Regions from separate parts of the Turicibacter sp. genome, predicted to be linked through region 2. Evidence: predicted binding sites of a transcription regulator. Region 2 holds the regulator's gene; the other holds the start of a gene.

Region 1 (16,971 bases), on a different contig from region 2:
TATTCTCTGCTGCAGTTACCTGTGATGGGTTAATCATAGGTCTCAGCTATGGAGCTAGAAAAGTTAAGATTAATTTCATGTGTAATCTTATTGTAGGTATTATTTCTTGTTTGGGAACGATGATTGGAATGTATACAGGCCAGTTATTTGATATATTTTTAGTTGAATCTGTGGCAACCTATTTAGGGAGTGTCTTATTATTCTTATTCGGATTATATATGTTTTATCAAGCTTTATATAAACAATTAAATGCAAGAAAACAAAAAGAAGCATTGATGACAAATGTAGCGGATTTAGCTGAGACGTTTGATAAAGACCACTCTAAGACAATTGAGGTAAAAGAGGCACTTATGCTTGGATTATTTTTGTGTATTAATAATATTGGGTTAGGTGTTGGTGCTTCTTTGACCGGTCTAAATATTCTACTTACTTCTATAACATGTTTAGTTTTAAGTGTCGTTTTTATAGGGGGTGGATGTCATTTAACTTATAATTTTCTTAGTGAAAAAACGGTTCAATATGCCGAATATGTAGCAAGTATAATGATTATGATTTTGGCTATATATGAATTGTTTTTTTAAGAGGATAGATATTAAATCTATCCTTTTTTTATTGAATGTAATTAATGTAAAAACTTATGCTATAATAGTTTATAGTTTATTAATTTATTTTGAAAATGTAGCAAATATAAAATCCATACTAAATTTAGTAGATATAATAATTATAGGTGATTAGATGAAGCATGTTATTAAGACACAATCAGTAGAAGAAACACAAAAAGTAGCTTATGCAATTGGAAAATGGGTTAAGCCAGGCATGATTTTAACATTGGAAGGAGACTTAGGAGCTGGAAAAACTACTTTTACTAAAGGGTTAGCTAAAGGATTGGATATTAAACGTAATGTTAATAGTCCAACATTTACGATAATTAAAGAATATCAAGGTCGGTTACCTTTATATCATATGGATGTGTATCGTTTGGAAAATGGTGCTGATGAAATTGGACTAGATGACTATCTATATGGTGAAGGAGTCTGCGTGATTGAATGGGCTAGTATGATTGAAGATTTACTACCAAATGAGCGACTAGATATTAAAATATTCCGTGATGGAGAGTTTGAGCGTCGTATTGAATTATTGCCAATCGGATCTGAATATGAAACAGTTAGTGAGGAGTTAAATTAATGTTCGTTTTAGGAATTGATACATCGAATACAATTTTATCTATTGCATTGGTTAAGGATGGTGAGACTTTAGCAGAGCTTACTGAGGCCACAAAGAATGATCATTCAAAAAAATTAATGCCAGCAATTCAAGACTTATTTAAGCAAGTACATGCTACTCCACAACAATTAGATCGTATTGTTGTTGCAGAAGGACCAGGTTCTTATACAGGTGTACGAATTGGTGTTACGGTAGCTAAGATGTTAGCATGGACATTAGAAAAAGAGTTAGTCGGGATTTCTAGCCTTGCGGTCATAGCTCGAAATATTGAAGAAGAAGGATTAATTATTCCATTATTTGATGCTCGACGTGAGACTGTATTTGCAGGTGTATATGATGGTAAAACTCATAATGTTGTTTTAGAAGATGGACACTATGAATTACGTCAATTATTGGAGCATTTAAAGGAAAGTCCTAAAACAATGTATTTCCTTGGCAATGATGTAAGTCGCTATTGGGATTTAATTGTTGAATATTTGGGAGAACAGGCAGTTCAAACGACTGATGAGGAGTTAAATATCCCACATGCGAGTATGCTTATAAAATGTGCTAAAGATGTTAAACCAGTTGAGAATATTCATTTATTTGTACCTAAATATCATCGTTTGCCTGAAGCTGAAATGAATTGGCTATTAGAACAGAAGAAGTAGGGATAGTATGATGATTAGAAAGATGAAGGAATCGGATATTTCTGTATTAAATCAAATACATGAAGAACTTTTTCATCAGAGTTTTAATTTTGTTGATTATGCAGCAGAAAAGATGTTTCATTATGGAATTGTACTAGAAGACAAAGGTGAGATTTTAGGATATTTAGTAGGCCAGTTAGTATTTGAAATGGGCGATTTATTTTATATTGCAGTTAATCCTACTAAACGTGGAAATGGATATGGATTAAAGCTTATGGATAAGTTTATTTCTGATGCGAAGTGTTTACTCGCTGAGACGATTTCTCTAGAGGTTCGTGTGAGTAATCAACCTGCCATTTCACTTTATGAAAAGTGTGGGTTTTTACGTGCGAGCGTACGAAAGAATTATTATTCAGATGGTGAAGATGCTTTATTGATGGTTTATTATTTTAATACATAGAAATGGTGGTTTGAATGAAAAAAGATGTTTTAGTATTAGCAGTAGAGAGTAGTTGTGATGAAACGAGTGTTGCTGTTGTTAAAAATGGTACTGAGATTTTAGCCAATATTGTAGCATCACAAATTAAGAGTCATCAACGCTTCGGTGGTGTTGTTCCAGAGGTTGCGAGTCGTCATCACGTTGAGAGTATAACGGGTGTATTTGAGGAAGCTTTAGAGGTGGCTAACGTAACATGGAGTGATATTGATGCGATTGCTGTGACAGAGGGTCCAGGATTAGTAGGATCATTGTTAATTGGAATTAATGCAGCTAAGGTGTTATCATTTGTTCATAATATTCCGTTAGTGGGAGTTCATCATATTGCAGGTCATATTTATGCGAATCAGTTAGTAGAACCTTTAGAGTTTCCGTTATTGGCTTTAGTTGTGTCTGGTGGTCATACTGAATTAGTTTATATGAAAGATCATTATGATTTTGAAGTGATTGGTGAAACATTAGATGATGCTGTGGGTGAGGCATATGATAAGGTTGCTCGTACGTTAAAATTACCGTATCCAGGTGGGCCTCATATTGATCGTTTAGCAGCTGAGGGTGAGGATATATATAAATTACCTCGTGTTTGGTTAGACAAAGAGGCGTATGATTTTAGTTTCTCAGGATTAAAGTCTGCGGTTATTAATACGGTTCATAATGCTACGCAACGTGGGCAAGAGATTGTTCCACAAAATTTAGCAGCAAGTTTTCAAGCGAGTGTTGTTGAGGTATTAGTAGAGAAAACGATGCGTGCTGCCCGTCAGTATGGTGTTAAACAGATTATTGTAGCTGGTGGAGTATCAGCTAATAAGGGATTGCGTCATGCACTTGAAGAGGCTGTATCGAAAAATTCTGATGTAAAGTTAACGATTCCGCCATTATCTCTTTGTACAGATAATGCAGCAATGATTGGAGCTGCCGGAACACAAGCTTATTTAAAAGGACATCGTAGTGGTCTTGATATGAATGGAATGCCAGGAATGGAATTACAATCTTTATAGTCTTTAAATCGGTATATCGAGAGGTATACCAATTTTTTTATGTTTAAATATTTAAAAAGAACAAATGAATTCTTAGTTATTGAGAGTGATTTATATTAATAGTGTAAAGGTAATTGTTTCGAGATCTCATTATATAAAAAACTCTATCTGTGTAGATAGAGTTATAGGTGGTTAGATTATTTATTTCTCGCAGCATGACGTGCACGATTAGCTTTTGCATAAGCTTCACGAGCATTTTTATAATGGATGCCTCCTTCATTATTTAATGCTTTTGCCCATTCACGATGTCCGACTTTTGTCCAATGACTTGCGATTCTGTCATAAGTGGTATTTTTATTAATTCCACGTGACATTTAGCACTCCCCCTTTTGTTACATTATATTCAGCGGATTATCGCAATATTCTAAAAATATAGAAAAAAAGTCTCGATTTTCGAGACTTTTTTTGGTTACGCTAGTGATTCCCATGTTTCCATTGCATCAGCTAATAATTGTTCAAGTTCTTCAATGCGTGATTGAACTTCCGCTGATTTTTGTGTATCAAGGTAAACTTCTTCTTTGAAGAGTTCAGCTTGATTATAAGCTAATTCTTCTTCGTATTCTGAAATTTTTGTTTCGATATCTTCTAATTGACGTTTACGTTGTTGCTCTAAGCGACGTTGCTCTTTTTGTTTTTGATAATCAGTTATGGTTGGTTCATCATTTTTCTTAGAGTTTTCGGCTTGTAGTGCTGCTTCTTTTTCAGCTAATTGTTGTTTTTTTTCAGTGTAGTCTGAATAGTTTCCAATATATGAAGTTACACCATGTGGAGTAACCTCTAAAACACGTGTCGCAATTTTATCGATGAAGTAACGGTCATGAGAGATGAAGAAGACAGTCCCTTCATAGTCTTCAAGTGATAATTCAAGCATTTCTTTACTATCAATATCTAAGTGGTTAGTCGGCTCATCGAGTAATAAGAAGTTGTTTTTTTCAAGCATGAGCTTACATAATGTGAGTCGAACTTTTTCTCCACCGGATAACTGATTAACGGTTTTAAAGACATCATCACCTGTAAATAAAAAGTTTCCAAGTAAGGTACGAATATCTTTTTCAAGTCGTCCAGGGAAACAATTCCAAACTTCATTTAAGACTGTATTGCTAGAGTTTAGGTTAGCCTGCTCTTGATCGAAATATCCCATATCTAAGCTTTTTCCATAATAGATATCTCCTTTAAGTGGGGGAAGGGTTTGTGCAACTGTTTTCAAAATAGTTGATTTTCCGATTCCATTAGGACCGATTAAAGCTACTCGATCAAGTCGATTAATTTGAAAGTTTAAATCGTCTGTAATCACCTGATTGTCGTACCCAACGCTTAAATTTTCTACTTTTAAAACGTCATTTCCACTGCGACGGTCAATTTCAAATGTGATTCCAATTGATTTATCGTTAATTTTAGGTATTTCAATACGTTCCATTTTCTCAAGTTTTTTACGTCGAGATTGGGCTTGCTTTGTCGTAGAGGCACGAACGATATTACGGCTAATGAAGTCTTCCATTTTTGAGATTTCTTTTTGTTGCTTTTCGTATTGTTTCATTAAAGAGCTATAAGCAACGGCTTTTTGGTCGATATAGTCTGAGTAATTTCCTTTGTATTTCGTACATTTTCTATATTCAATTTCATAAATAGTTGTAGCAATTTGGTCGATAAAGAAACGGTCGTGGGATACGATAACAACGGCGCCTGAATATTTTTTTAGGTATCCTTCTAACCATTCAATTGTATCAATATCTAAGTGGTTGGTTGGCTCATCGAGAATTAAGATATCTGGTTTTTGAAGTAGAAGTTTTGCTAACGCTAAGCGGGTTTTTTGTCCTCCACTTAAGTTTGAAATTTTTTGGTCAAAACCAATTTCATTGAATTTGAATCGATTTAAAATGTTATTAATTTCAGCTTCATAGGTGTAGCCACTCATTAATTCAAATTGGTGATTCATATTTTGGTATTGTTCGATAATTTTTAGGTAGGCTTCAGTTGTAGGATCAATTTCAGCCATTTTTAAACTTAATTCTTCTAATTGTTTCTTTAATTGAAGTGTTTTACTAAATACTTTTAACATTTCATTATAAATAGTATCGTCTGAATTAACATGGCTTGATTGTGCAAAATAACCAAGGATGACGCTTTGGGGTTTATGGATTTCACCTGAGTCAAAGTCAATTTCATCTGCAATCATTTTTAGTAGTGTTGATTTTCCAGCTCCATTACGTCCAACAACTGCTATGCGCTCACCCTTTTTGACTTCAAATTGGACGTTTTCAAGAATTGGCGTTCCTGAATAGAGTTTCGTCAATTTACTTGTTTGTAATAAAATCATGGTCTATCTCCTTTAAAAAGTTACGTTGTTTGAATTTAGTTTTTAAGGTTATGAGGTTATTAAAAACTCTGTGACTTTAATAATAAGTATAATGCTTAATCTCAAGATGTGCAACGGACACTAATGTAAATAAGGGACGATTTTTGAAGTAATTTAACATATAGACGTTTTATGCTCGTGACAGTATTCACATTGCATTATTTTCATGATATTATTTTAATATGGTAAAGGAGGTTTTTTATGCTATCAAATATTCCGAATGCAACAATAAAAAGATTAGCATTATACCGTCGCTGTTTCGTTGAATTAGATGAGATGGGGGTAAAACGAATTCAATCAAGCGAATTGAGCCAAAAAATTGGAATCGATTCAGCTACAATTCGTCGTGATTTTTCATATTTAGGTGAATTAGGACGCCAAGGTTATGGTTATGAAGTTAGAATTGTACTAGAAGCATTCAATAACTTGTTAAAAACAGAAGACGTTCAAAGCTGTGTTTTAATTGGGGTAGGTAACTTAGGACGTGCCTTATTAAAATATTTTAGTTCAGATAAATTCAAAAAACGCGTCTTCAGAACACCAGTTAACTTAGTTGCTGGGTTTGATACGGATGAGTCATTAGTGGGACAATGTATCGGCGATTTACCTTTATACCATTTAGATAGTTTAAAGGATTATATTGAGGAGCATAAAGTAACATATGTTATTTTAACGGTACCACCAACGGTAGCACAAGCTGTCGCTACATCATTAGAAGGATTGGGAATCAAAGGGATTTTAAACTTGTCATCAACAGTAATTAATGTGAGTGAAGAGATTACAGTTCATGAAGTTGATTTAAATATGGAACTAGAAACGTTATTCTTTTATGTATTCCAAAAAGAACAAGCGGGACGATAATTTATAAGGGATGTTATATGAGGGGGAAAAGCTTATAATCTTTAGGATTATAAGCTTTTTTATTGAATAAAAAGTGTCGAAATGACGCAAATTTTATAAGAATAAGGAGTTTTTATTATGTAAATGTAAGCGTCATAATTAATCTGTGGTTTATAATGGAAAAATCTTTTGTTTTGGTTGAAAAAAGGTTATAACCTAAGTATAATAAAAAGCGATGAGATGGGGAGAGTTGATGGTGATCATATAGACATCAATCAAATAATGACCATGGATTCAAATTTAAATTTCGATGCGTTGCATTCTTAGGAAGCGACAGTGGAGGAGAAGAAAAATGAATAGTACAAGAAAGAAAACAAAATTTTTAGTTTTACTGACAATGTTTTGTAGTATTGAGGTCGTTTTAATGTTTACACCACTTGGATTTATTCCACTTGGTCCAATTCGCGCGACAACATTGCATATTCCGGTTATTTTAGCGGGGATGTTACTTGGCGTTAAAGGTGGAGCAATAACTGGTTTAGTCTTTGGACTTGGAAGTGTGTTAATTAATACGATTACCCCAACGATTACATCGTTTGTATTTACTCCGTTTTATTCATTGGGTGAGTATCACGGGAATTTAATGAGTTTAGTCATCGCAATTGGCCCACGTGTATTACTTGGAGTCATGAGTGCATTGTTATATACTTGGTTTAAGAAACGAAATCATAATGTTGCAGGTAGTGCTGTTACGGCATTGGTCTGTACGATTATGCATAGTGTTTTAGTTTTAGGTATGATTTATTTATTCTTTGGTCCAAGCTATGCAGCGGCTAAAGGGGTAGATGTTTCAGAATTATTTGTGCTTTTAATGGGACTTATCACAACAAATAGTGTGTTAGAAGCAATTTTAGCCACTGTTGTAACGACACCATTAGTTAAGGTATTAGAGCCGATGATGAAGAAGGTGATGTAATTGAGCAAAAAGACGATTGTCTTAGGTGTCACGGGCGGTATTGCAGCATTTAAAAGTGCTCAGATTGCTAGTAATTTATATAAAAAGGGCTATGATGTCCATGTGATTATGACTAAAAATGCAACCGAGTTTATTCAGCCGTTAACATTTGAAACGTTAACTCATAATCGAGTATCAATTGATACGTTCGATCGTAATTTTGAGTATAATGTGAATCATATTTCATTGGCACAACGAGCAGATTTATTTGTAGTGGCTCCAGCATCAGCAAATTGTATTGCTAAGTTTGCTCATGGATTAGCAGATGATATGTTATCAACAACATTTTTAGCAGCGTCTTGTCCTAAATTAATTGCACCTGCAATGAATACGGGAATGTTAACTAATCCTATTACACAACGAAATATCAAGATGTGTAAAGAAGCTGGTATGCAATTTATTGAATCAGGCAGCGGTTATTTGGCTTGCGGTGATATTGGTGCCGGAAGATTAGCTGATGTAGATGATATTATGGATGCTATTGAATGGGCAATCGTTAAAGAAAAGCCACTTGAAGGAGTCAAGGTTGTTGTAACGGCAGGTCCTACACAGGAAGATTTAGACCCGGTTCGGTTTATTACGAATCACTCAAGTGGAAAAATGGGGTATTCAGTAGCCCGCGCAGCTAGAAATTTAGGAGCAAATGTAACGTTAATTTCAGGTCCGGTTAATTTAAGAAAGCCAGTGGGAATTGAAGTTATTAACGTTCGTACGGCAACGGAAATGTTTGAAGTATTCGATTCATTAAAGTCTCAGTATGATATTTTAATTAAATCAGCAGCTGTTTCAGATTACGGTGTTGAATCTGTTGCAAATCAAAAGTTGAAAAAATCTGGTGATCGATTGACTTTAGAATTTGTTATGAATCAAGATATTTTAGCTTATGCTGGTCAACATAAATTACCGCATCAAGTGGTTTGTGGATTCGCAATGGAGACTGAAAATTTAGTCGAGTTTGCGACTAAAAAATTAATAAATAAGAAAGCTGACATGATTGTTGCTAATCAGTTAACAGATGAAGGTGCAGGCTTTAATAAAGATACAAATTTAGTTACATTTATTACGGAATCGAACTGTGAGAAGCTTGATTTAATGAGTAAAGAGGCAGTTGGATATGAGATTTTAAGTCGTCTGATGACGATGTTAATGGAGAAAAGAGGAGAAGTATGTTAGTTGTTATTGACGTAGGAAATACAAACATTACATTAGGTGTGTATAATCAAGATGAGCTAATTGCTAATTTTCGATTAACAACTAAGATGCAAAGAACGTCAGATGAGTTTGGAATTACGATTTTGTCGTTTTTCCGTACGAAGGATATTAACCCTTTATCGATTGAAGCTGTCTTAATTTCTAGTGTTGTGCCGAAGGTTATGCATTCTTTAACTAATGGAATTCGTAAGTATTTTAACTTAGAGCCGATGATTGTAGGTCCTGGCGTGAAAACAGGTATTTCGATTAAAACAGAAAATCCAAAAGAGGTTGGAGCAGACCGAATTGTAGATATCGCAGCCGCTTATCATATTTATGGAGGACCTGCGCTAGTGATTGATTTCGGAACGGCGACAACGTATGATTATGTTAATGAATTTGGAGAATTTGAGTTTGGCGTAACTTCACCTGGAATTGAAATTTGTGCTCAAGCATTATGGACTCAAGCTGCTAAATTACCAGAGATTGAAATCAAAAAGCCTGAGTCAATTGTGTGCCGAAATACAATTACAAGCATGCAAGGTGGACTTGTCTTTGGATATATTGGACAAACTGAATATATTATTAAAAAGGTTAAAGAGCAAGTTGGCAAGGATCTTAAGGTTATTGCAACTGGGGGTCTTGGTCGAATTATTTTTAATGAAACGGATATGATTGATGTTTATGATCCAGATTTAGGATTTAAGGGAATGAAAATCATCTATCAAAAGACAAAACAAAATTAGAGAAATAAAAAGTTAGGAAGATTTTAAATCGTTCTAACTTTTTTCATTTCTCGACAAGTAGCATTTTAATAATTGGAATGCTCAATAAAATTAAGCATATTTATGGAAAGAGTGACTATAATAAATAGGAATTTGGTTTTTATCTATTGCCAATATTTATTAGTATTTGTATAATCAACACAGTAGCACTCTTACATCTTGAGTGCTAAAACGAGGAGGGAACATTATGTTAAAACCACTGAATAATCATGTTGTACTTGAAGTTGTAGAAGTTGAACTAACAACGGCAAGTGGAATTATTCTTTCAAGAGAAGCTGCAAAGCCAAGTCATTCTGAAGGTGTTATTTTGGCTGTGGGAGAAGGGCGTATTCTTGATAATGGACAACGTTTACCACTTGATGTTATGGTGGGACAACGTGTTATCTATAATGGATTTGGTGGAACTAAGGTCAACCATCAAGGGAAGGATTTAGTGATTGTTTCATCTGAGGATATTTTAGCAATTGTTGAATAATTGATATTAAAATAGTTTAAATATAGGTGATAAGGGAGGAATTTTAATGGCAAAAGAAATTTTATTTGCTGAAGATGCTCGTCGTGCGATGATTCGTGGTGTGGATAAGTTAGCTGATACAGTAAAAGTAACGCTTGGACCTAAAGGAAGAAATGTAATCCTTGAGCAAAAATTTGGAGCACCTCAAATTATTAATGATGGGGTTTCGATTGCAAAGGAAATTGAACTTGAGGATAAGTTTGAAAACATGGGAGCTCGTTTAGTGGCTCAAGTAGCAAGTCGTACGAATGATGTAGCAGGTGATGGGACAACGACGGCTACGGTTTTAGCACAAGCTATGATTCGTGAAGGAAATAAAAATATTGTAGCAGGTGCAAATCCAATGACGATTCGTCGTGGAATGGAACGCGCTGTTAAGGTTGCGGTTGAAGCATTAAAATCGGCTTCTAAACCGATTGAAGGAAAAGAATCGATTGCTAATGTTGCAGCTATTTCTGCAGCTGATGAGGAAATTGGTAAGTTAATTGCAGAAGCAATGGAACGTGTTGGAAATGATGGTGTGATTACATTAGAAGAGTCTAAAGGATTCGAAACAACAATGGATATTGTTGAAGGAATGCAATTTGATCGCGGATATTTATCATCATATATGGTAACTGATACAGATAAAATGGAAGCAATTTTAGATAATCCATATATTTTAGTGACGGATTCAAAAATCTCGACTTTACAAGATATTTTACCAATTCTTGAACAATTAGTTCAAACAGGTCGTCCAATGGTGATTGTGGCAGATGATGTTGAAAATGAAGCGTTGGCAGCTTTAGTTGTAAATAAGTTACGTGGAACATTTAATGTTGTAGCGATTAAAGCTCCTGGATTTGGAGATCGTCGTAAACGTATGCTTGAAGATATTTCAATTTTAACGGGTGCAGAGTTAATCACTGAAGAGCTAGGATTAGAGTTAAAAAATACAACTCTTGATCAATGTGGTCATGCAGGACGTGTTATTGTAACAAAAGATCATACAACGATGGTTGAAGGTGCCGGATCACAAATTGATATTCAAGCTCGTATTGCTCAAATTCGTGCAGAACTTGAAAATACAACGTCTGAATTTGATCGTGAAAAATTACAAGAACGTTTAGCAAAACTTTGCGGTGGAGTTGCGGTTATTAAAGTAGGTGCTGCAACTGAAACAGAATTGAAAGAGCGTAAATTACGTATCGAAGATGCGTTAAATGCAACACGTGCAGCGGTTCAAGAAGGAATTGTTGCTGGTGGTGGAACAGCCTATATGAATATTTATAATGAAGTAGCTCGAATTGATGCTAAAGGTGATGAAGCGACAGGAGTTAAAATTGTTTTAAAGGCATTAGAAGCTCCAGTACGCCAAATTGCTGAAAATGCAGGAATCGATGGATCAGTTATTGTGTATCGATTAAAAGAATTAGAAACTGGATTTGGATATAATGCGGCAACTGATGAGTTTGTTGATATGTTCAAAGCTGGAATTGTTGACCCAACAAAAGTAACACGTTCAGCACTTCAAAATGCGGCAAGTATTTCTGCTTCATTCTTAACAGCAGAAGCTGCAGTTGTTGAAATTGAAAAGCCACAGGCCGCACCTGCAATGCCTGAAATGGGTGGAATGCCATACTAATTATTTAGCTTTATAAAAGAGAGAATCAATTGTTTGATTCTCTCTTTTTGTTTAAAGTTAACATGAGGTATAATAAAAGAAAAATACAGGGAGGATCTGAAATGTTGAAAGGAATTGGAACAGATATTGTTGAGATTAATCGTATCAGTTCTTTAAATCATAAAGAAAGATTTGTTAAAAAGTTACTAAGCAATGATGAGTATCAACTATTTTTAAATTTTAAATCTGAGAAAAGACAACATGAGTTTTTAGCCGGACGCTGGGCAGTAAAAGAAGCGTTATATAAGGCTCTTGGAACTTACTGTGATGGCAAATCATATACTGAGTTTAGTATTTTAAATGATGAAAATGGAAAACCATATTTAGATAAGCCTCAGTTAGAAGACATTCATTTGAGTTTAAGTCATTGCGAACAATATGCAGTGGCATTTGTTGTTGTAGAATCAAATTAAAACCAGTTGCCTATCAGTGCAACTGGTTTTAATTATTAGTCATTTCTACTAGAGAAGAGTAGAGCAATATTTATAAGTCCTGCGATTCCAACTAATCCATAAATAACTCTTGAAATAATTGCTGTTTGCCCACCAAATAAGTAAGCAACTAAATCAAATTCAAAAAATCCAATTAGTCCCCAATTTATTGCACCAATAATTGTTAGAACTAATGCAATACGCTGAATAATAGCCATCTTCGATGCTCCTTTCGTTTTGAATATTATTAGTATTTAATTAATATGGTAGTTTTATGTATTAGAAAGCATAAATTAAATATCGAATTCATATTATTTATTGAAATGAACTTAATAAAGAGGTGGATAGCGATGAAGAAATTATGTTTAGTGTTCGCAGTAATGCTTACCGTGCTATTAGCAGGATGCGGAGAAATGTCACAGCAAGACGTCGTAGATAAGTTAACAAGTAATCTCGACGATGCGAAGTCTTATTATGCAACTGGGGTTATGGAAGTTGATAATAATGGACAAATGTATCAATACAACGTAGAAGTGGCTTACCAACAACCAAATTACTACAAAGTAACATTGAAAAATGAAACAACTAACAATGAACAAATCATCTTAAAAAATGACGATGGAGTTTATGTTTTAACACCAGCGTTAAACAAACAATTTAAATTCCAAAGTGATTGGCCATTATCAAGTTCACAAGTGTATTTATATCAATCATTATTATCAGATATCTTAAATGATACTGAAACTTCATTCTTATCTGAAGACGATTGCTATACATTTGAGACAGTAGCTAATTATCATGGAAATCGTGATTTAACAACACAAAAAGTGGTGTTTGATAAAAAATCATTAACACCAACTGAAGTGTATGTGATGGATGCGGAGGGAACACCACGCGTTTCAATGAAATTTACATCATTCAAATTTAATGAGGATTTAGCTGATGGATATTTTGATTGTCAACAAACAATGGAGTATTCTCAAGAAACAATGGGCGAAGGTGTAATTAACACATTAACAGGTGAATTGTATCCTTCATATTTACCAGAGGGAACAACTCTTTCAAATAAACAATCAATTGAAACTGAAATGGGTGAACGTATTATTATGACGTTCGATGGAGATAAAGACTTCACAATGATTCAAGAACCAGCTTCTTATTCAGAAACTGGTAATCTTGAAACAGTGGCAGGAGAGCCTGTTTTAATTAACGGAACAATTGGAGCTTTAAGCGACAATTCAATTACTTGGGTTGATCGTGGAGTAGAGTTTTTCTTAGTTTCTGAAACATTAGAAGAAGATGAATTAGTATCTGTTGCTTCTTCTATGACTAGTTATTTTGAAAAATAAGAGTTAAAAGAAGGACTGCCTAGGCAGTCCTTTTAAATTAATTAAATAAGTTTGAGAGATAGTTAATTAAATCGAATTGAAACAAGTCGTTCTTTTCAATAATTTTACAATTTGGAAAATCAGTTTGCAAGGCTTTAATATAATCATCATCTTTTTCTGATATGACGATTTCACATGTATTGTTAACAGAATGAGATGTCATTTCGGTTGAATAAGAATTAGAATAAATTTGATTTTGCTGATGACTATTTATTTTTAAATCTTTTGAGTGCAGTTGATAGAATATGATGCAAATAAAAAGGATACTACTAATAGATAAGATATAGCCAAGTATCTTTTTAATTGGATATTGATTGTTTTTCATGTTGAATACTCCATTCTGAAAAAAAGCTATATATTATATTAATAAAAAAAACTATGTTTTTCGTGTGTACAAAATGTATTCATTTATGTTAAATTTTAAATAGATTATTTTGTTCACTATTGGAGAGTGTTGAGATGAGTATTAGATATAAAGTATTAGTAGCAGAAGATGAAGTGAAAATTAGAGAGATTTTAGTTGATTTTTTAGGCGATTATTTTGAAGTAATTGAAGCGAAAGATGGGGAGGAAGCTTTACGTTTATTTCATTCACAACAAATTGACTTAGCATTATTAGATTTAATGATGCCAGGAAAAGATGGCTTTTCAGTATTAAAAGAGATTAGATCGGTTTCTAAGGTTCCAATTATGATTTTAACAGCACGTTCAAGTGTTGAAGATCAAGTGAAGGGTTATGATTTAAAAGTTGATGATTATATTACTAAGCCTTTTGAAAATAAAATTTTATTAGCAAAAATTAATCGATTATTGGCTCGTACGAATGAGGAAGATGAAGTAACAACTTATGAGTTAGCTTTTGATGGACTTGTCGTTAATAAGTTATCACGTACAGTACGTATCGATAATGAGTTAATTGATTTTAGACCAAAAGAATTTGATTTACTTGTCTTTTTAATTGAAAATCATCGTATTGCACTAGATCGCGATCGCATTTTAGATGCGGTATGGGGGATTGATTATTTTGGCGATACTCGTGTAGTCGATACACATATTAAAAAAATTCGTAAAAAACTAGGAAATTACGCACGATATATTCATACTGTTTTTGGGGTTGGATATAAGTTTGAGGTGATCTAGTTTTGCGTTTAGCGACTAAAATCTTTTTATTATTATTCGGATTATTTTTTGCGACGATTAGTTTAGATATTGCGGCTCAATATTATTTTTATGATTTTGCTTATCCAAGTTATAAACAAAATCAGATTTATCAGTTGGTTTATGAAATTAAAGAAGATATGCTAAATATTGATTTTTATTCGCCGGAGTTTATTTCATATTTAAATGATGTGAAGGATAATCATTTAGTAGAGTATGATATTTATAGCCCGACGACGACTCAACTGAATTTAGATCGATTAGCTGAGAATGATATTTTCTTTGAATCTTCTAGAGTTGAGAATGTGACGTCATTTCATTATTATACGACGGTAACGTTTAAAGAAGGTCAACAATTGATTTTAAAGTTTACCTATTCATTACAAGTTTTAGGGGAGATGTTAGCCGTTTTTACAAACTATTATATTTTTATTTTTATGATTTTAGCAATTTTAGTTTTAGTATTTGCGATTTGGTTAACCGAGCATATTACAAAGCCATTATTGCATATGAAGCGGGTTACAACGAATATTGCGAATATCGATTTTTCTGAGAAGTGTCAGGTTAGTTCTGATGATGAGTTAAAGGATTTAGCAACAAATATTAATGTGATGAGTGATAATCTTCATAATACGTTAAGTGAGTTAAAGGCAGCTAATGAAAGACTAAAGGATGATATTGCAAGAGAACGTGAATTTGAGCAGATGCGATCTAATTTCTTTGCGACGATTTCACATGAATTAAAGACGCCGTTGACGATTATTAAGGGGATTGCGAATCGCGTTAAATCAAAGCCTTTGACTAAAGATGAGATGACCGTTCAGGTTGATTCAATTATTGAAGAAGTCGATCGTATGACGATGATGGTTCAGGATACGCTTAATTATATGCGAATGGAATCGAAGCCGGATGAGTTAGATTTAAGTAGTTTTAATTTGAAGATGTTGGTGGAGCATGTTCATAAGAAGATGAGTCATTTAGCTGAGGAGAAGCATTTAAATGTGTTGACTGATTTAGATGATGTTTATGTTGAGGCAGATTCTGATCAGATTATGACCGTTGTAATGAATCTTTATTCGAATGCAATTCGGTATACTTCTTCTGATGAGGCGATTTATATAACGATTGAGCGTTATGATAAAACGGCACGTTTTGAAATTGAGAATACAGGGATTTTTATTCCTGAAAATGAGTTAGATTTAATTTGGGAGCCATTTTATCGTTTAGAAAAGTCTCGTAATCGTGATAGTGGTGGAACAGGACTTGGATTATTGATTGTGAGTAAGATTTTAGAGTTGCATCAAAGTAATTACGGCGTTATGAATACGGAGCGGGGAGTTAAATTCTATTTTGAATTAAATATTGATCCTGATTTTGATGAATAATGAATCTAAAATTGATGCTCAGTTTGAGTCTTAAATTTCATATCAAGTTTGTATAATGTAGTTAACATTTTAAAAAAATAGTCATGAGCATGAGCTTATGACTATTTTTTGTTTTTGAGTCATATAGTTTAGTTATAGAGGAGGGAGATAAATCAATGAAGATGAGAGTAAATGAAAGGTTGAATACGGTCCATCCTTCGATTATCAGGGAAATGAAGAATTTAGCAGATTCCTATGATGATGTCGTTGATTTTACACTTGGGGAGCCTCATTTATTTCATGAGACGTATGAGTTAATCCGCAAGGATTTACATCGTCGTTTGTTGAAAGATTCGTTAGGGTATGCGAATTTTTTTGGAGTTCCTGAGTTGAAAGAAGCACTGTTAGCATATTGTAAGGAAAAATTTCATCAAGAGTATACGATGGATGAAATGATTATTACAAGCGGTGTTTCAGAATCGATTAGTGCTGTTTTGAAGGTTATTCTTGAGGAGGGGGATGAGGTAATAGTTTTTAATCCCTCATTTGTACTTTATCAAAGTAATACTGAGATGAATGGTGGTACAGTTGTTCCTTACGATATGTTATCAACAAGTATGAGAATTGAAAAAGAGAAGTTATTAAGTTTGATCACAGATAAGACGAAGGCTATCATTTTAAATTCGCCTTGTAATCCAACAGGAAAGTTGATGACTGAATCAGATTTGGCATGTATTTATGAGTGCATTAAAGATAGACCGATTTTTGTGATTTCTGATGAGATTTATAGAGAGCTTTTGTTTGATAATCAAGAGTATCCATCTATTAGTCAATATCATGATTTGCGTAATCGATTGTTTGTGATGAATGGTTTATCGAA
Region 2 (16,971 bases):
TTTAGTAATGTAAAAGACTATGTTAAAATTATTGATATTCAGCGAGCAGACGATTTTACTCAAAATGAGGACATTAAACAATTTTACTCAAGTATTGAACGAGCGTCTTTGGAGCGTTCAATGAGTGAGTTGATTATTGAAATGCAACAAACATCGAAAGCTAAAGCTTTAAATGTAAGAAAAATGCTTGAGTTTCAATCTAAATCATTTGTGATTATTGGATTTTTAGCGCTTCTAGTCATCCTATTTTTAATGATTCAAATTCAACCGGTTAAAAATATTGGAACCGCTATCGAATTTGGAGCGAAATATAATCCATTAATTATAGCGGGAGAATATTGGCGCTTATTAACACCAAGTCTTATTCATTTACAATTATTCCATTTATTATTTAATGCTATTTTTATTTATCAATTTGGTAAAATAATTGAGCACCTATTTGGGTGGTGGCGACTCACTATTATCATCATTGGGTCTGCCTTTTTAGGAAATTTATTTAGTTTTGCTTTTATTGAAAATGTTTCTTTAGGAGCTTCTACCGTTGCTTATGGGTTACTCGGTGCCATGCTGTTTTTAGGAATTGAAAATAGAAAAATGTTTATGCATTTAGTAAAGGGAATGATTTTTCCCATTATGCTATTTTCAATTGTTTGGGCAATCATAGATCCAACGATTGACTTTTATGGTCATTTAGGAGGGTTTTTAGGAGGGTTCTTAATTGCTTCAATTTTAGGACTTCCAAAAACTAAACAGTATTTATCACGAACAGCGTTAGCAACTGCCACCTATGTGTTATTAGTGATGGGACTTTTTACACGTGGAACACTTTTAACACAGCAAACGGATTATTCTGACTATAATATGGCGTTAATCTATTATTATTTACAAAATAATGAACCTGAAAAAGCAGCCCATTTTATTGATAAATTAGATATTAAGTTAGAAGAAATAGTCAAATAAAAAGTATGAAAGTTTCAATTAGAACCTATTAGCTTACACTTGAAACAGTGTGTGCTTATAGGTTCTTTTATTTTATAAGATTTAAGTGGCAATCCATTTTGTATTCTTTAGCATCTTTTAACCCCAACGTAGAAATTGAGAATTTCAATCCCAATAGAGAAGGAAAGTCGTCGAATAAAAAAGATGAACTCTGTAGGATGCAGAATTCATCTTTTAACTGTCATTTAATTCGCCTTTTTATAAAAGATCAGATTATTTTCATCTCAACTCTTTTATTTGAGGTTCTATTTTAAAATTTTATTTGTATTCGCAAAGTGCCATTTTGTTAAAGACTGAAGTGTTTCTTTTCCATGAAGTTTAACAAATTTTCGTCCTGCGATGTCGACCGGAGCACCTGCACCTTTTGGTAGTTCAAATTGATATTTTTTACTCATAATTTGCATGTATTTAACAAATGAGGCGCGAGCTAAAATTGAGGCAGCTGCTACCGCTACGTGAACCGATTCGCCTTTTTGAATAAAGTGAAGGTTTTCGCTGATGATGGTTGGTTGTTTAGGTAATTTCTTCAAATAGTCATAGTACTTTGCTTCATTAACGAACTCATCCATTATGATGAAATCAGGAAGGGAAGGGAGTGACGTGGTTAATTTCAATAAAGCTTGATTATGGAGATAGGCTTTAATTGAGTTTGCATTCATTCCTTTTTCAACCATGAGGTTATATTTTTCATTAGGTAGAACGAGGCATTGATGGGGAATCATCGTTTCAATTTGATGAGCCAGTTGACAAATCTCAAGATCTTTTAATGCTTTTGAATCTTTAATTCCCATTTCTTGAAGAAAAGCTATTTGATCTTTTTCAACAGACGCACAACAAACCACAATCGGTCCGAAGTAATCTCCTGTTCCAACCTCATCACATCCGATTGCTGAAAGCATAGCAATGTTGCTTGGGAGGGTTGACTTTTCATTTAAAGTTGATTTTTTAGGAGTCGTTGAAGTAGGTGAAGCCTTTTGCCACTTGTTTGCTTCAATCTCAGGATTCACCCCTTGAAATACCACTTTTTTGCTTAGATAAGCCGTAATGGTACAAGAAGTGGTCTTTGCTTGAAAAAGAGTATGATTTGGAATTTTAATAATTTGTTTTTCGTAATATTGGTACATTTTTTCTAGTATTTGTTGCGATACTGTTAAGGTAATTGTTGAAGCCATAGGGTCACCGTCCATTTAAATGTATACTATGATTTTAACAGAATTTGTGTTAAAATAACATCGTTAAAAATTTTTGCAAATTTTTTTTGCTAAAGTGGAGTGAGATTAGTGAAACAAGCTATTCAGATATTAGAATTTAATAAGATTAAACAAACGATTGAGTCGTTGTGTGCTTGTTCGCTTGGACAAAAACGCGTGGCTTTATTAAAGCCAACGACGATTGAAAAAGATGTGGAGTATGGATTAAATCAATCAGATGAAGCCTTAAGAATTATTTACGCGTTAGGAGAGGCTCCACTAGGTGGGGTATCTGATATTTCAGAGGCGATTGCGCGTGCGAAGATTTCAGCGATTCTATCTTCACAAGAGTTATTAGCGGTGAGCCGCTTACTTTATGCGGTGTCACAGATGAAATCTTTTGCAGAACGTTTAAATGAGATTAAAGTCGATGCCCCGATTTTTGCACATCATACGAATACGTTAGTCGCTTTATCGAGTTTACAAAATGCTATTAATGCGTGTATCGATGAGACAGGATATGTGATGGACAGTGCATCAGGTGAATTACGTAGTATTCGTCGTGCTATTCAAAGCACCGAATCTCGTATTAAAGAACGTCTAAATCAAGTCGTATCAGAGCGTCGTAGCAAATTGACAGATGGAATCGTAACGATTCGTAATGAACGTTATGTTGTTCCAGTTCGTGCAGATTATAAAAATACGTTTGGTGGAACGATTCATGATCAATCCTCATCAGGAAATACGTATTTTATGGAACCAAAAGAAGTGGTGGATTTAAATAATAAGTTGCAAGAGTGGCATGTAGAAGAACGCCGTGAGATTGAACGTATTTTACGTGAATTAACCGAAGAAGTGAAGAAGTTTGTCGACTTACTGTCATTAAATGTTGAGCTTCTTGGAGAAATTGACTTCATGTTTGCAAAAGGAAAGTATGCCCGTTTAATTAATGGAACGCGTCCTAAAATAAATACTAAAGGGATTATCCGTTTAGTGGCTGCTAGACATCCCTTAATTGATCAAAAGTCTGTTGTGGCTAATGACATCGAACTTGGAGATGAGTATACGACGATTGTAATCACAGGTCCAAACACAGGGGGGAAAACTGTTACGTTAAAAACGGTGGGATTACTAACGTTGATGGCACAAGCAGGTCTTTTAATTCCGGCACACGAGTCATCACAATTGGCTATTTTCGATCATGTTTTTGCTGATATTGGAGACGAACAAAGTATTGAACAAAGTTTATCAACGTTCTCATCTCATATGACAAATATCGTTAAAATTATGGAACGTTTAACAGTGAATAGCTTGATTTTATTTGATGAGCTAGGGGCAGGAACCGATCCGAAAGAAGGCGCATCACTTGCTATTTCGATTTTAAATTATGTTAAGGTTCGAGGAGCGCGTACGATTGCGACGTCGCATTACCCTGAGCTTAAGGCCTATGCTTATGAGCAAGATGATGTGATTAATGCATCGGTTGAATTTAATGTTGAGACGCTTTCCCCAACGTATCGTTTACTTGTTGGAGTACCTGGACGTTCAAATGCCTTTGAGATTTCAAAACGTTTAGGATTAAAAGAGGCCATTTTAAATCAAGCTCGTTCATATGTTGAAAGTGAACGAACAGAAATGACGGATTTAATTACAAAACTTGAGGATCGTGGATTACAATTAGATCAGGAGATTCAACATCTTCAGCAACAAAATACATTAGTTGAAGAAATGAAAAAAGAATATGAGCAAAAACTGGCAAAATTTGAGGCAGAACGTGAAAAAGTCTTAGAGGATATCAAAAAAGAAGCATTTGAAAGTGTTCGCCAAGCAAAAGAAGAAGCAGAACAAATTGTGATGGATTTACGTCGAGCGAAAAAAATGGCTGATTTATCAATGAAAGATCATGAGTTAACAGAAAAATTGACGTCATTAAAGAAAGCAGAGGCGAAACAAGCAGAGCAATTTAAGAAAAAGGCTCAAAATAAACAGCCGTTAAAACCAGGTGATGAAGTGATGGTTTTATCTTTAAATCGTCAAGGTGAACTGATTGAGCAAACCAAAAATGGAGAATGGATGGTTCAACTGGGTATGATGAAAGTGAACATTAAACCTGAAGATCTTCAATATTTACGTAAATCGGTTCAGAAAAAGGAAACAAAAAAAGGGCAAATGGTTCATAAACGTAATAGCCATGTCGGAATTCAATTGGATTTACGAGGAGAACGCTATGAAGATGCTATGTTAATGCTTGATAAATACTTTGATGATGTCTTATTGGCTGGATATCAAACGATTACGATTATTCATGGTCATGGAACGGGAGCTCTTCGCCAAGGGGTTCATAAATATTTAAAACAAAATAAACACGTTGCAAGCTTTAGATTTGGGGGAGCCGGTGAAGGTGGAACTGGAGCAACGGTTGTTGAATTAAAATAAGGGAGTCCTGTCTATCTCGAGTCAATCGGGATAGATTTTTTTGTGAAAATATATTTTTCAAAATAAAGTTTACATTATATGGAAATCATGTTATTTTATAAGAGGACAAAAAAAATCGTATAGAGGTAGCGTTGCATCAGAGTACAACAGGGAGCTGGCAAGTGAGGAAATGTTGGAAAGGTAATCATCGCCGAAAGTTTCGTATTGGCAAATACGTCACTTGGGGTTGCAGGAAATACCTGTAACACTCCTTCAGTTTTGAAGAGGAGCTATTAAACAGAGGACTTTTTTTCAGTCGTGTTAATAGCACGACTTTTTTTGTTACAATCAATTTTAATCAAAGGGGAGATTTTAATATGAGAAAATTAGTTGTAACGTTAGCAGGATGTATTTTGCTTGCAGGATGTAGCGGGAATGCTACAAGTAATTCAAAAGATACGTTTACGGTTGGAATGGAATGTAATTATGCTCCGTTTAACTGGCAAACGTCAGCACCAACACAGACAAGTGTATCAATTGGTGGAGCAGGATTTTGTGATGGATACGATGTGAGAATTGCAAATGAAATTGCAAAGAGCATGGAAAAAGAGTTAGTGATTAAAAAATTAGAGTGGGATGGTTTGCAATTATCACTAGAATCGGGAGAAATTGATGCGATTATTGCTGGGATGACCGCTAATGAGGAACGTGAACAAGGAATTGATTTTACGACACCTTATTTTGAATCAGAAATGGTACTGATTGTTCGTGCAGACGATGATTTAGTTCATGCAACATCTATTCAAGATTTTAGTGGTAAAAATGTGATTGGACAGATGAATACTAATTATGATACGGTAATTGACCAAATTGAAGGGGTGAATCACTTAACACCTAAATCTTCTTATCCTGAGTTAGTGGTCTCTTTACAATCAAATGAAGCAGATGCTATTACGGCTGAATTACCCGTTGCCGAAGGGGTCATTCAAGCTAATCCAGATTTGACTATTGTTCACTTTGCAGAAGGTAAAGGATTTGATATTGATACATCTGTTTCAATTGGATTAAAAGAAGGCAGTCGTGGTACAGAGTTCTTTAATCAAGTTCAATCTGCTTTAGATAATATTTCAGATTCGACTCGAAATGAATGGATGACAGAATCTCGCGAAAGTGCGCCAACAGGTGAATAATTATGATGTTCTTAACCACTCAAAATGGCTTTTTAAATAAATCATTTTCTTTATTTGTTAAAAATTTTGATTTGTTCATGTATGGAATTAAAATGACACTCATTTTAGCTTTTTTAGGAACGATGTTAGGCTTAGTTATTGGGTTAGTTCTAGGGGGATTGCGTGCGATTACAATTGAACCAAGAGACTTAAAAAGTGTAAAAGTGTTAAAAAAAATGATGCACTGTTTGATAGGTCTTTACGTTTGGTTTTTTAGAGGGACTCCAATGATGGTGCAAGCGATGTTTTTATATCATGCTTTACGTCCTATTCTAGGGTGGAGTTCATTAACTGCAGGGATTGTGATTATTTCGGTTAATACTGGGGCTTATATGGCAGAAATTATCCGTTCAGGTATTCAGTCAGTGGATAAAGGGCAACTTGAAGCCGCTAGAAGTATTGGAATGACCGCTTTTCAATCGATGATGTACATTATCTTACCTCAGGCGATTAAAAACGCCTTTCCTTCTATTGGAAATGAATTTATTGTGAATATTAAAGATAGTTCAATGTTAAATGTCATTGGGGTGATTGAAGTTTTCTTCCAATCTAAATCAGTAGCAGGAAGTGTGATGCTATATTCTGAGACGTTTTTTATTACGTGCCTCATTTATTTAGTGTTAACGACAATTACAGCACAAATTTTAGGTTGGATTGAAAAGAAAATGAACGTGAAAAAAACTTCATTTCCATCATCGCAAACGGTTCCAATGGCAAATCTTTAGGAGGAGAGTATGGCAGAAAATACGATGATCAACATCCATCATTTAGAAAAACGATTTGGAGAACTAGAGGTTTTAAAAAACATAGAGTTTCATGTGGATAAAGGAGAAGTTATTACGATTATTGGATCAAGTGGAAGTGGGAAATCAACTCTACTTCGATGCCTTAATTTATTAGAAATTCCAGATAGTGGTGAAATCTTATATCGAGGCCAGGATATTTTAAAGGGAGAACTTAATGTTAATCAATACCGAACTAAAGTCGGGATGGTGTTTCAAAGTTTTAATTTGTTTCAAAATAAAACAGTTCTTGATAATTGTGTCATTGGACAAACAAAAGTATTGAAACGAAGAAAAGAAGAGGCGATCGAAAAAGCGATGTTTTATTTAGAGAAGGTCGGAATGAAATCATTTGCTCATGCAAGTAGTTCACAATTATCAGGGGGGCAAAAACAACGTGTAGCCATTGCGCGTGCTTTATGTATGGAACCAGAAGTATTGTTATTTGATGAACCGACAAGTGCCCTTGATCCTGAAATGGTGGGTGACGTTTTAAAAGTCATGAAACAATTAGCGGAGGATGGATTAACGATGATTGTGGTGACACATGAAATGGGATTTGCTAAAGAGGTAAGTCATCGAGTTGTTTTTATGGATCGAGGGGTGATTGCTGAGGAAGGAACACCAGATGAAATCTTTGTAAATCCTAAACAGGCACGAACGAAAGAATTTTTACGCCGATATTTAAATTAGTTAAAGGATCGTGTTGGCGCTCCATTTACTGTTTAAAATAAAGGGATTGTTAGAAAGTTATGGGGATAGGTGTCTAAAAATGTGAAATAATATTTGGGTGAAAGTGCAATCTATTTGTAATTTCATGGTAATATGATATACTTATGATAGACTATCAAGAAGTATTAGAGGAGGAAATAAACATGGCAGTTATTCATGCAACAGAAGAAAATTTTGCTCAAGAAATTGCAACTGGATTAGTTTTAGTTGATTTTTATGCAGATTGGTGCGGACCATGTAAGATGATTGCGCCTGTTCTAGAAGAGTTAGCGACTGAATTACAAGGTGTTGCTAAAATTGTTAAAGTAAACGTGGATCATTGTCCAGGTGTTGCGTCACAATTTAAAGTGATGTCAATTCCAACATTAATTTTATTTAAAGACGGTCAAGCAGTTCAGCAAACAGTTGGATTCCAACCAAAAGCGTCGTTATTATCATTAATTGAATCGCATAAATAATTCAAAAAGACGCTCCTAGGAGTGTCTTTTTTTGTATGAAATAGCATGAAATGAGAATATTAATCAAGGTAGACGGTTGCTGAAGTTAGACTTCTGAAAAAAATAAAAAATTAGCACTAATGAGTTGACAGTGCTAATAAGGTTATATATAATGGTATTAGCACTTGATGATAACGAGTGCTAAAAGAGGTGTTTACATTGCTAACGGAACGACAAATACTTGTTTTAAAGGCAATTGTAGAAGAGTTCATACACACGGCACAGCCAGTAGGTTCGCGCGTCTTATCTAAAAAAGAAGAACTGAATTTTTCAGCTGCTACGATTCGAAATGAAATGGCAGATTTAGAAGATTTGGGCTTTCTTGAAAAAACACATACGTCAAGTGGTCGGATCCCGAGTCAAAAGGGATATCGTTATTACGTAGACTACCTTGTAAAAGAAGAACCTATGGAGACAACACCAGAAGTAGGAATATTTAAACAATTGTTAAATCAAAAACAATTTGAACGTGAAACAACCATTAAAGAAGCGGTTAAATTGCTCTCAAGTTTAACGAATTATACGTCAATTTTATTAGGTCCCTCTCGTGATTACAGTCGAGTCAAAAAAATTCAGTTTGTTCCGATTTCAGATGCACAAGCTGTCTTTGTTCTTATTACAGACCAAGGGCATGTTGAGAGTCGGACAATTACGATTCCTGACAATATTGATATTAAAAAAATGGAGACCATTATTAAAGCGCTCGATGAATTACTTGTCGGTGAATTTGTGGGTGAAATCCATGATAAGTTAACTGAAAGCTTTGAAAATCAATTACATGATTTCATTACATACAAAGAGGAAATTATGTATACAATGCTTCAATTACTTTCTCAGTCGCTCTCTCAAAACAATTATATTCTAAGTGGAAAATCTAATATTTTGAAACAACCAGAATTCAATGATTTAGATAAAGCTTATCATTTGTTTAGTATGATTGAAGCAGATGAGATTGTAAAAGTTATTGAGTCAGATGATGAGACTCATGAATTGACGGTTAAAATTGGACAAGAAAACGAAATAAAAGCGATGGAAAACTGTACACTAATCACGGTTCCGTACCAAATTAGTGACCATGAATTTGGGAAGATTGCGGTTTTAGGACCGACGAGAATGGAGTATCGAAAAATCATTCCACTTCTTGAGCATGTCGCACGAATTATGTCTGATTTATATAAATAGGAGGTGGGGCGGTTGAATAAGGAAACCCAACCAGTTGAAGAATTAGAAGAATTAAATGAAGAAGCAGGTTGCCAAGAAGCAAATGGTGATTGCCAGTGTGAGACGGAATCAGAAGTTATCGATGAAACAGTGGAATTAAAACAACAAATTCAAGATCTGAAAGATCAATTGTTACGTAATGCAGCTGAACTTGAAAACTTTAAACGTCGTATGAATGAAGAACGCGTTCGTGAAGCGAAATATCGCTCACAGGCTGTGATTACGAATATTATTCCAGCGATTGATAACTTTGAGCGTGCTTTATCTAGTACGGTTGAAGATGAAAATACAAAAACATTCTTAACAGGATTTAAAATGATTCATACCCAATTACTTGAGGCATTAAAGCAAGAAGGGGTTGAAGTCATTAAAGCAGAAGGCGTGGCCTTCGATCCAACTGTGCATCAAGCTGTGATGCAAGAAGCAGTTGAAGGGGTAGAATCAGGAATGGTTTTACAAGAACTTCAAAAAGGTTATAAATTAAAAGATCGTGTTATTCGACCTTCAATGGTAAAAGTAAGCGAATAATTCTAAATTGTTATATAGGAGGATGAATCTCAATGGGTAAAATTATTGGTATTGACTTAGGAACAACTAACTCATGTGTTGCAGTTATGGAAGGTGGAGAAGCGAAAGTTATCGCTAATCCAGAAGGAGCTCGTACAACGCCATCAGTTGTATCATTCAAAGGTGAAGAACGTCAAGTAGGTGATGTTGCAAAACGTCAAGCAATTACAAATCCAAATACAATCATGTCTATTAAACGTCATATGGGAACAAACCATAAAGAAACAATTGAAGGAAAATCTTATACACCACAAGAAATTTCAGCAATTATTTTACAAAATTTAAAAGCAACGGCTGAAGCATACTTAGGTGAACCAGTAACTGAAGCAGTTATTACAGTTCCAGCTTACTTCATTGATGCTGAACGTCAAGCGACTAAAGATGCAGGACGTATTGCAGGTCTTGATGTTAAACGTATCATCAATGAACCAACAGCAGCAGCTTTAGCTTATGGATTAGATAAAACAGATAAAGAACAAACAATTTTAGTATATGACTTAGGAGGAGGAACTTTTGACGTTTCAATTCTTGAGTTAGCAGATGGAACATTTGAAGTATTATCAACAGCGGGAGATAATCGTTTAGGTGGAGATGATTTCGACCAAGTGATTATTGACTGGTTAGTAAAAGAATTTAAATCAGAAACAGGTGTTGATTTATCAGCAGATAAAATGGCAATGCAACGTTTAAAAGATGCGGCTGAAAAAGCTAAAAAAGACTTATCAGGAGTGACATCTGTCCAAATTTCATTACCATTCATCTCAATGAATGCAACAGGACCTTTACATTTAGAAAAAACTTTATCACGTGCTCAATTTGATGCGATGACTTCAACTCTTGTTGAACGTACAATGGGACCAGTTCGTCAAGCATTAAAAGATGCTAAGATGACTGCAAATGATTTAGATCAAGTTTTATTAGTTGGTGGATCAACTCGTATTCCTGCCGTGCAAACAGCAATCAAAAATGAATTAGGAAAAGAACCTAATAAAGGAGTTAACCCAGACGAAGTAGTTGCAATGGGAGCTGCTATCCAAGGTGGGGTGTTACAAGGAGATGTTAAAGATATCTTATTATTAGACGTTACACCATTATCTTTAGGTATCGAGACAATGGGACAAGTGATGACGGTTTTAATCCCTCGTAATACAACAATTCCAACATCTAAATCTCAAGTGTTCTCAACAGCTGCAGATAACCAACCAGCCGTAGATATTCACGTTTTACAAGGTGAACGTCCAATGGCATCAGATAACAAAACATTAGGACGCTTCCAATTAGGAGATATTCCAGCTGCACCACGTGGTATCCCTCAAATCGAAGTAACATTTGATATCGATGCTAATGGGATTGTAAATGTTAAAGCAAAAGATTTAGGTACACAAAAAGAACAACGTATCACCATCACTTCTGGTTCAGGATTAACAGATGAAGAAATTGAACGCATGGTCCGTGAAGCAGAAGAAAATGCAGATGCAGATGCAAAACGTAAAGAACAAGCAGATTTACGTAATGAAGCAGAGCAATTAATCTTTGCGGCAAATAAATCAGTTTCAGAACTTGGAGAACAAGCAACTGAAGAAGAAAAAACAAACATTAAAAATGCAGTTGAAGCATTAGAAAAAGCATTAAGCGATAACAATTTCGATGAAGTTAAAGTGAAAAAAGATGAACTTGAAAAATTAGCTCAAGAATTAGCGGTTAAAGTTTATTCTCAAGCAGCTGAGGCAGCTCAAGCGGCACAAGGTGATGCAGGAGCAAATTCAAGTGATGATTCAGTTGTAGACGCTGAATATAAAGAAGTTTAATAAAAAATTTAAAAGTCAAAGTCTACTATGACTTTGACTTTTTTTATGGTATATTATGAAAGAATAAAAGGAGGGTACAGCATGGCAAAACGTGATTATTATGAGGTGCTAGGTGTTTCAAAAACAGCAACTGATCAAGAAATTAAGCGCGCTTACCGTAAGTTAGCTAAACAGTATCATCCTGATGTTGCAACGGAAGCAAATGCAGAAGAAAAGTTCAAAGAGGTACAAGAAGCATATGAGGTGCTTAGCGATGAGCAAAAGCGCGCAGCCTATGATCAATATGGACATGCAGCAACAGATGGATTCGGTGGCCAAGGTGGATTTGGCGGATTCGGAGGATTTGGTGGAGCACAAGGCGGATTCGGAGGCGGATTCGAAGATATATTTGAAAGTATGTTCGGAGGCGGATTTGGCGGATTCGGTGGTGGCTCAAATCGTCGAAATCCAAATGCCCCACAACGTGGTAATGATTTAAAGCAAACAATAACGATTACGTTTGAAGAAGCTGCATTTGGCGTGACAAAAGAGATTACAGTAAATCGTGAAGAAGAATGTACAAAATGTGGGGGATCAGGAGCACGTTCTAAAGACGATATTGAAACATGTTCTCGTTGTAGTGGAACAGGACGCGTTGTGGAAGTTCAAAATACGATTCTTGGACGTATGCAAACTCAAACGACTTGTCCTGACTGTTCTGGAACGGGTAAAAAGATTAAACATAAATGTGATGCTTGTTCAGGGCATGGAACAGTTAACCGTCAAAAAACGATTGAAGTTAAAGTTCCAGCTGGAATTGATGATGGTCAACAAATCCGCTTAACAGGTCAAGGAGAAGCGGGACGTAATGGCGGACCAAGTGGAGATTTATATGTTGGATTTAGAGTCTTACCACATGATTTCTTTGTTCGCGATGGTTATGACCTTCGTTGTGAAATTCCAATCTCATTTAGTCAAGCAACTTTAGGAGCTGAAGTTGAAGTACCGACGTTAAATGGAAAAGTGGCTTTAAAAATTCCAGAAGGAACACAACCAGGAACTGAATTTAGAGTTCGTAATAAAGGAATTAAATACATTAACCGCGAAATGACGGGAGACTTATATGTCAAAGTTAAATTAGTCGTTCCTAAAAAAGTAAGTCATCGTCAACGTGAATTATTACATGAATTTGATCAGTTAGAAGATAAAACAGGTTCAATCTGGGATAAGTTAAAAAAGGCCTTTAAATAATGAAAATTGTAAGGATGAAGAATCCTTACAATTTTTTTATGGAAAAAGAATGACACTATAAAAAATTTACAATATTAAACAAAAGAACATAATTTTTAGTTTTTGATGAATTGTGTTATAATTTAGAGATAAAATTGATAAATGAGGTGACTTCATGAACTGGTTAGAGTTAAGTTTTCATTCAACGCATGAAGCGTATGATTTAGTTAGTAATATTTTTATTGAGGCTGGTTCGAAGGGAGTCTTACTTGAAGATTCAAATACCGTAACAGAATCACATGAGGATCATTTTGGTGAAATTTATCGCCTAAATCCTAATGATTATCCAAGTGATGGAGTTATCATTAAAGGCTATTTAGCCGTAACGTCAGATATTGAAACACAGTTAGAATTTGTGAGAACGCAATTATTAAATTTAAAATTTGATAACTTTGACCATAATAAACTGGAAATCAAAATGTTAGATGAAGAAGACTGGGCAAATAGTTGGAAAAAACATTATACTCCAATTGAAATTACGAAGACGCTAGTGATTAAACCTTGTTGGCTTGAACCTACAACTGATCCTAATGTGACAGAGATTATGTTAGATCCGGGAATGGCCTTTGGATCTGGAACGCATGAAACGACACAATTATGTTTAGAATTGATTGAACAGTATGCCAATTCAAGTCAAGTCGTTGTTGATGTAGGAACTGGTTCTGGAATTTTAGCAATCGCTGCTTCAAAACTTGGATGTCGTTTGGTTTATGCGGTTGACTTGGACGCAATGGCAGTGATTCGTGCAAAAGAAAATATTGAAATGAATCATTGTCAAAACATTATCATTGAGAAAAACAATTTAATTGATGGGGTGGAGGCGTTATCAGAAGCTCCAACGTTAATGGTAGCTAATATATTAGCACCGATTATTATTAATATGTTAGATGATGTGGTGAAAGTATTACCACAAGGTCAAACGTTTATTTGTTCTGGTATTGTTGACCATGAAAAACAAGCAGTATTAGATGCTTTAGTTGCCCATCAATTTAAGATTGAAGAAGTGAGAGAAAAAAATGGATGGGTTGCGATTGTGGCAACATACGAAGGTTAAAGTCGAATTGGAGGCAACGTAATGCAACGTTATTTTTTAAAAAATCATCAGTTTCAAGCGAAACAAGTTCGAATTACTGATGAAGATGCTCATCATATCGCCCGTGTCATGCGAATGGAAGTCGGTGAGCGAATCATTGTTTGTAATGAAGATAAAGAATGTTATTATCTCACGATTACAGCCGTAACACCAGATGAAGTGACGGGAGAAATTGGTGAAGCAATTGAAAGTGATACGGAATTACCCATTGAGGTCACGATTGCCCAAGGGTTACCTAAAGGAGATAAATTTGAATGGGTCATTCAAAAGGCAACGGAGTGTGGAGCAACTAACTTTATGCCGGTAAGTATGGAACGTTGTGTTGTTAAACTAGATGCTAAAAAGGAAGTGAAAAAGGTTGAACGATGGAATAAGATTGCAAAAGAAGCTGCTGAACAGTCTCATCGTCAAGTGGTTCCAAAAGTTCATTCTGTTCATACCTTTAAGGCTTTCTTAGAACAATCTAAACATTACGATGTTTGCTTGTTTGCTTATGAAGAAACAGCCAAACAAGGTGAATTAGCTCAATTAAAACAAACGTTAGAAAATATAAAACCAGGTGCAACGTTATTGTTATTAGTTGGGCCTGAGGGAGGCGTTGGAGAAAAAGAAGTTGATTTATTAATCCAGCATGGATTTAAACCGTGTGCATTAGGGCCTCGCATTTTAAGAACAGAAACAGCACCGATTTACGCGTTGAGTGCGATTTCGTTTGCATTAGAATTTTAAATATCACAACAAGATTTGTCATAGGGAAAGGAATGATTTTATGCCGACTGTAGCATTTCATACATTAGGATGCAAAGTAAATCATTATGAAACAGAAGCAGTATGGGAGTTATTTAAAAATGAAGGTTATGAAAAAGTAGATTTTAAAGGTGTAGCAGATGTCTATATCATTAATACGTGTACGGTCACGAATACAGGAGATAAAAAAAGTCGTCAAGTGATTCGTCGTGCCATTCGTCGTAACCCTGAGGCCGTTATGTGTGTCATGGGATGTTACGCACAAACCAAACCAAAAGAAATTATGGATATCGAGGGCGTTGATATTGTGATTGGAACACATGGACGTGACCAAATTCCTCAATTAGTTCAAAAATATCGTGAAGAGCGTCAACCGATTTCACAAATTCAAAATGTTTTCAAGGTAGATGGATTTGAAACATTGAATGTTTCTCAATTCTCAGACCGTACGCGTGCAACATTAAAAATTCAAGATGGATGTAATAATTTCTGTACGTATTGCATTATTCCTTGGGCGCGTGGAACTGTTCGTTCTCAAAAACCTGAAATCGTTATTGATCAAGTTAAGCAATTAGTAGCGAATGGTCACTGTGAAGTCGTTTTAACAGGGATTCATACAGCGGCTTATGGTGAAGATTTAGAAGATTATAGTTTTGGTAAATTACTTCAAGACTTAATTAAAATTGACGGATTAAAACGTATTCGTATCTCTTCAATTGAGGCATCAGAAATGACAGATGATGTCATCACTGCCATGAAAATGTCAGATAAAATTGTGAACCATTTACATATGCCACTTCAAGCTGGATCAAATGAAATCTTAAAGGGAATGAAGCGTCCCTATACATTAGCTGAATTTGAGGCAAAGGTAAAAGAGTTACGTGAGTTATTTGACAATTTAGCAATTACAACAGATGTGATTGTAGGCTTCCCAGGAGAAACAGAAGAGCTATTTAATGAAACAGTTGAGACGATTAAACGTATCGGATTCTCTGAATTACACGTCTTCCCGTATTCAGTGCGTAATGGAACGCCGGCTGCGCGTATGGAAAATCAAGTCCCAGAAATGGTTAAGTCGATGCGAGTTAATAAATTATTAGCATTGAGTGAACAATTGGCTAAAGAATATGCAAGTTCTTGTGAAGGAAAAATTCTACAAGTTATTCCAGAAGAAGCCTCACATACAAAAGAAGGGTATTTAGTAGGGCATGCAAGTAATTATGTAAAAGTGGAGTTTAAAGGGGAAACGGATTTAATTGGAGAAGTTGTGCCAGTGAAGGTTGTAAAAGCAGATTATCCAATTTGTTTAGGGGAAATCGTGAAGTAACAGAATAATTAGAGGTGATGTCATGAATATTAAATCGTTATTCAATGTTGAACAAGATTTTGAGGTAACCGGTATTGCAACAGACAATCGTCAAGTAAAGCCAGGCGATTTATTTGTGTGTATAAAGGGATATACTGTTGATGGGCATCGCTTTGCTAAGTCAGCAGAAGAAGCTGGAGCTGTTGCAATCGTTTGTGAATATGAACTTGAAAATATTGCAATTCCTCAAATTATTGTCAAAGATACAGCAGTTGAACTTCCAAGGCTTGCGCATTTGATGTTTAATAAACCAACAGAAAAGCTAAATTTATTTGGATTAACTGGAACAAACGGAAAAACAACAACAGCCTATATTTTAGAGCATCTTCTAACTGGTTTTGAAGGGCATGTTGGATACATTGGAACAAATGGAATTCGCTATGCCAATCATTACATTGAACCTAAAAATACAACACCTGAGCCTTTAAGTTTGCAACGTATTTTTCATGAGATGGTTGAAGAGGGCGTAAAACAAGTTGCGATTGAAGTTTCTTCACATGCTTTAGAATTACATCGTGTTGATTACTGTCAGTTTAAAGTTGCATTATTTACAAACCTGACACCAGAACATTTAGATTTTCATCCAACGATGGATGACTATTTTGAAGCGAAATATAAATTGTTTGAAATGTTAACTCCTGATGGTCATGGGATTGTGAATTTAGATGATGAGTATGGTGAAAAATTAGTTAATCGCTTAAAAGAAAGTCAGACTGCTGTTTATACATATGGAATTGAGTCGGATGCGGACTTTAAAGCAGAGGATATTCACATGACGTCATTTGGAACAAGTTTTAAATTGACATGCCCAGAAGGGATCTATGAGGTCCAAACACCGCTTTTAGGAAGATTTAATGTTTATAATGCCCTAGGGGCTATGGCTTCTGCCTATTCGGCTTCGATGCCAATGGAACAAATTATTGCGTTAATTAAAACATTATCGCCTGTTGATGGCCGAATGGAAATTATTAATGAGGGTCAAGACTTTACGGTTATTGTTGACTATGCTCATACGCCAGATGGGGTTGAGAAAGTGTTAGAGTTTGTGACGGGGAT

The links. The regulator HrcA, encoded in region 2, represses chaperone genes, less so after heat shock. The targets are predictions, from matches to a motif close to TTTTAGCACTNNNNNNNNNNNAGTGCTAAAA.
Region 1: J6D32_RS13160 (co-chaperone GroES) is a predicted target of HrcA. The motif match lies at 9,715-9,745, and genes of this name have one in related genera.

Annotation. Positions count from the first base shown of each region.
Region 1 is NZ_JAGAVR010000122.1:21,764-38,734, reverse strand. Features, by position in the region: gene ytaF (sporulation membrane protein YtaF) at 1-581, shown strand, start outside; gene tsaE (tRNA (adenosine(37)-N6)-threonylcarbamoyltransferase complex ATPase subunit type 1 TsaE) at 736-1,185, shown strand; gene tsaB (tRNA (adenosine(37)-N6)-threonylcarbamoyltransferase complex dimerization subunit type 1 TsaB) at 1,185-1,874, shown strand; gene rimI (ribosomal protein S18-alanine N-acetyltransferase) at 1,882-2,313, shown strand; gene tsaD (tRNA (adenosine(37)-N6)-threonylcarbamoyltransferase complex transferase subunit TsaD) at 2,328-3,347, shown strand; gene J6D32_RS13190 (hypothetical protein) at 3,524-3,700, opposite strand; gene J6D32_RS13185 (ABC-F family ATP-binding cassette domain-containing protein) at 3,796-5,703, opposite strand; gene J6D32_RS13180 (redox-sensing transcriptional repressor Rex) at 5,944-6,603, shown strand; gene J6D32_RS13175 (ECF transporter S component) at 6,935-7,558, shown strand; gene coaBC (bifunctional phosphopantothenoylcysteine decarboxylase/phosphopantothenate--cysteine ligase CoaBC) at 7,559-8,770, shown strand; gene J6D32_RS13165 (type III pantothenate kinase) at 8,764-9,534, shown strand; gene J6D32_RS13160 (co-chaperone GroES) at 9,761-10,048, shown strand; gene groL (chaperonin GroEL) at 10,095-11,711, shown strand; gene acpS (holo-ACP synthase) at 11,813-12,163, shown strand; gene J6D32_RS13145 (DUF378 domain-containing protein) at 12,199-12,399, opposite strand; gene J6D32_RS13140 (LolA family protein) at 12,532-13,530, shown strand; gene J6D32_RS13135 (hypothetical protein) at 13,568-13,894, opposite strand; gene J6D32_RS13130 (response regulator transcription factor) at 14,029-14,709, shown strand; gene J6D32_RS13125 (sensor histidine kinase) at 14,712-16,112, shown strand; gene J6D32_RS13120 (pyridoxal phosphate-dependent aminotransferase) at 16,268-16,971, shown strand, end outside.
Region 2 is NZ_JAGAVR010000065.1:14,714-31,684, forward strand. Features, by position in the region: gene J6D32_RS08445 (rhomboid family intramembrane serine protease) at 1-960, shown strand, start outside; gene rnhC (ribonuclease HIII) at 1,245-2,171, opposite strand; gene J6D32_RS08455 (endonuclease MutS2) at 2,280-4,625, shown strand; lysine riboswitch at 4,738-4,905, shown strand; gene J6D32_RS08460 (transporter substrate-binding domain-containing protein) at 4,982-5,794, shown strand; gene J6D32_RS08465 (amino acid ABC transporter permease) at 5,797-6,558, shown strand; gene J6D32_RS08470 (amino acid ABC transporter ATP-binding protein) at 6,568-7,308, shown strand; gene trxA (thioredoxin) at 7,491-7,805, shown strand; gene hrcA (heat-inducible transcriptional repressor HrcA) at 7,995-9,026, shown strand; gene grpE (nucleotide exchange factor GrpE) at 9,030-9,593, shown strand; gene dnaK (molecular chaperone DnaK) at 9,626-11,440, shown strand; gene dnaJ (molecular chaperone DnaJ) at 11,522-12,670, shown strand; gene prmA (50S ribosomal protein L11 methyltransferase) at 12,825-13,763, shown strand; gene J6D32_RS08505 (16S rRNA (uracil(1498)-N(3))-methyltransferase) at 13,785-14,531, shown strand; gene mtaB (tRNA (N(6)-L-threonylcarbamoyladenosine(37)-C(2))-methylthiotransferase MtaB) at 14,572-15,876, shown strand; gene J6D32_RS08515 (UDP-N-acetylmuramoyl-L-alanyl-D-glutamate--2,6-diaminopimelate ligase) at 15,899-16,971, shown strand, end outside.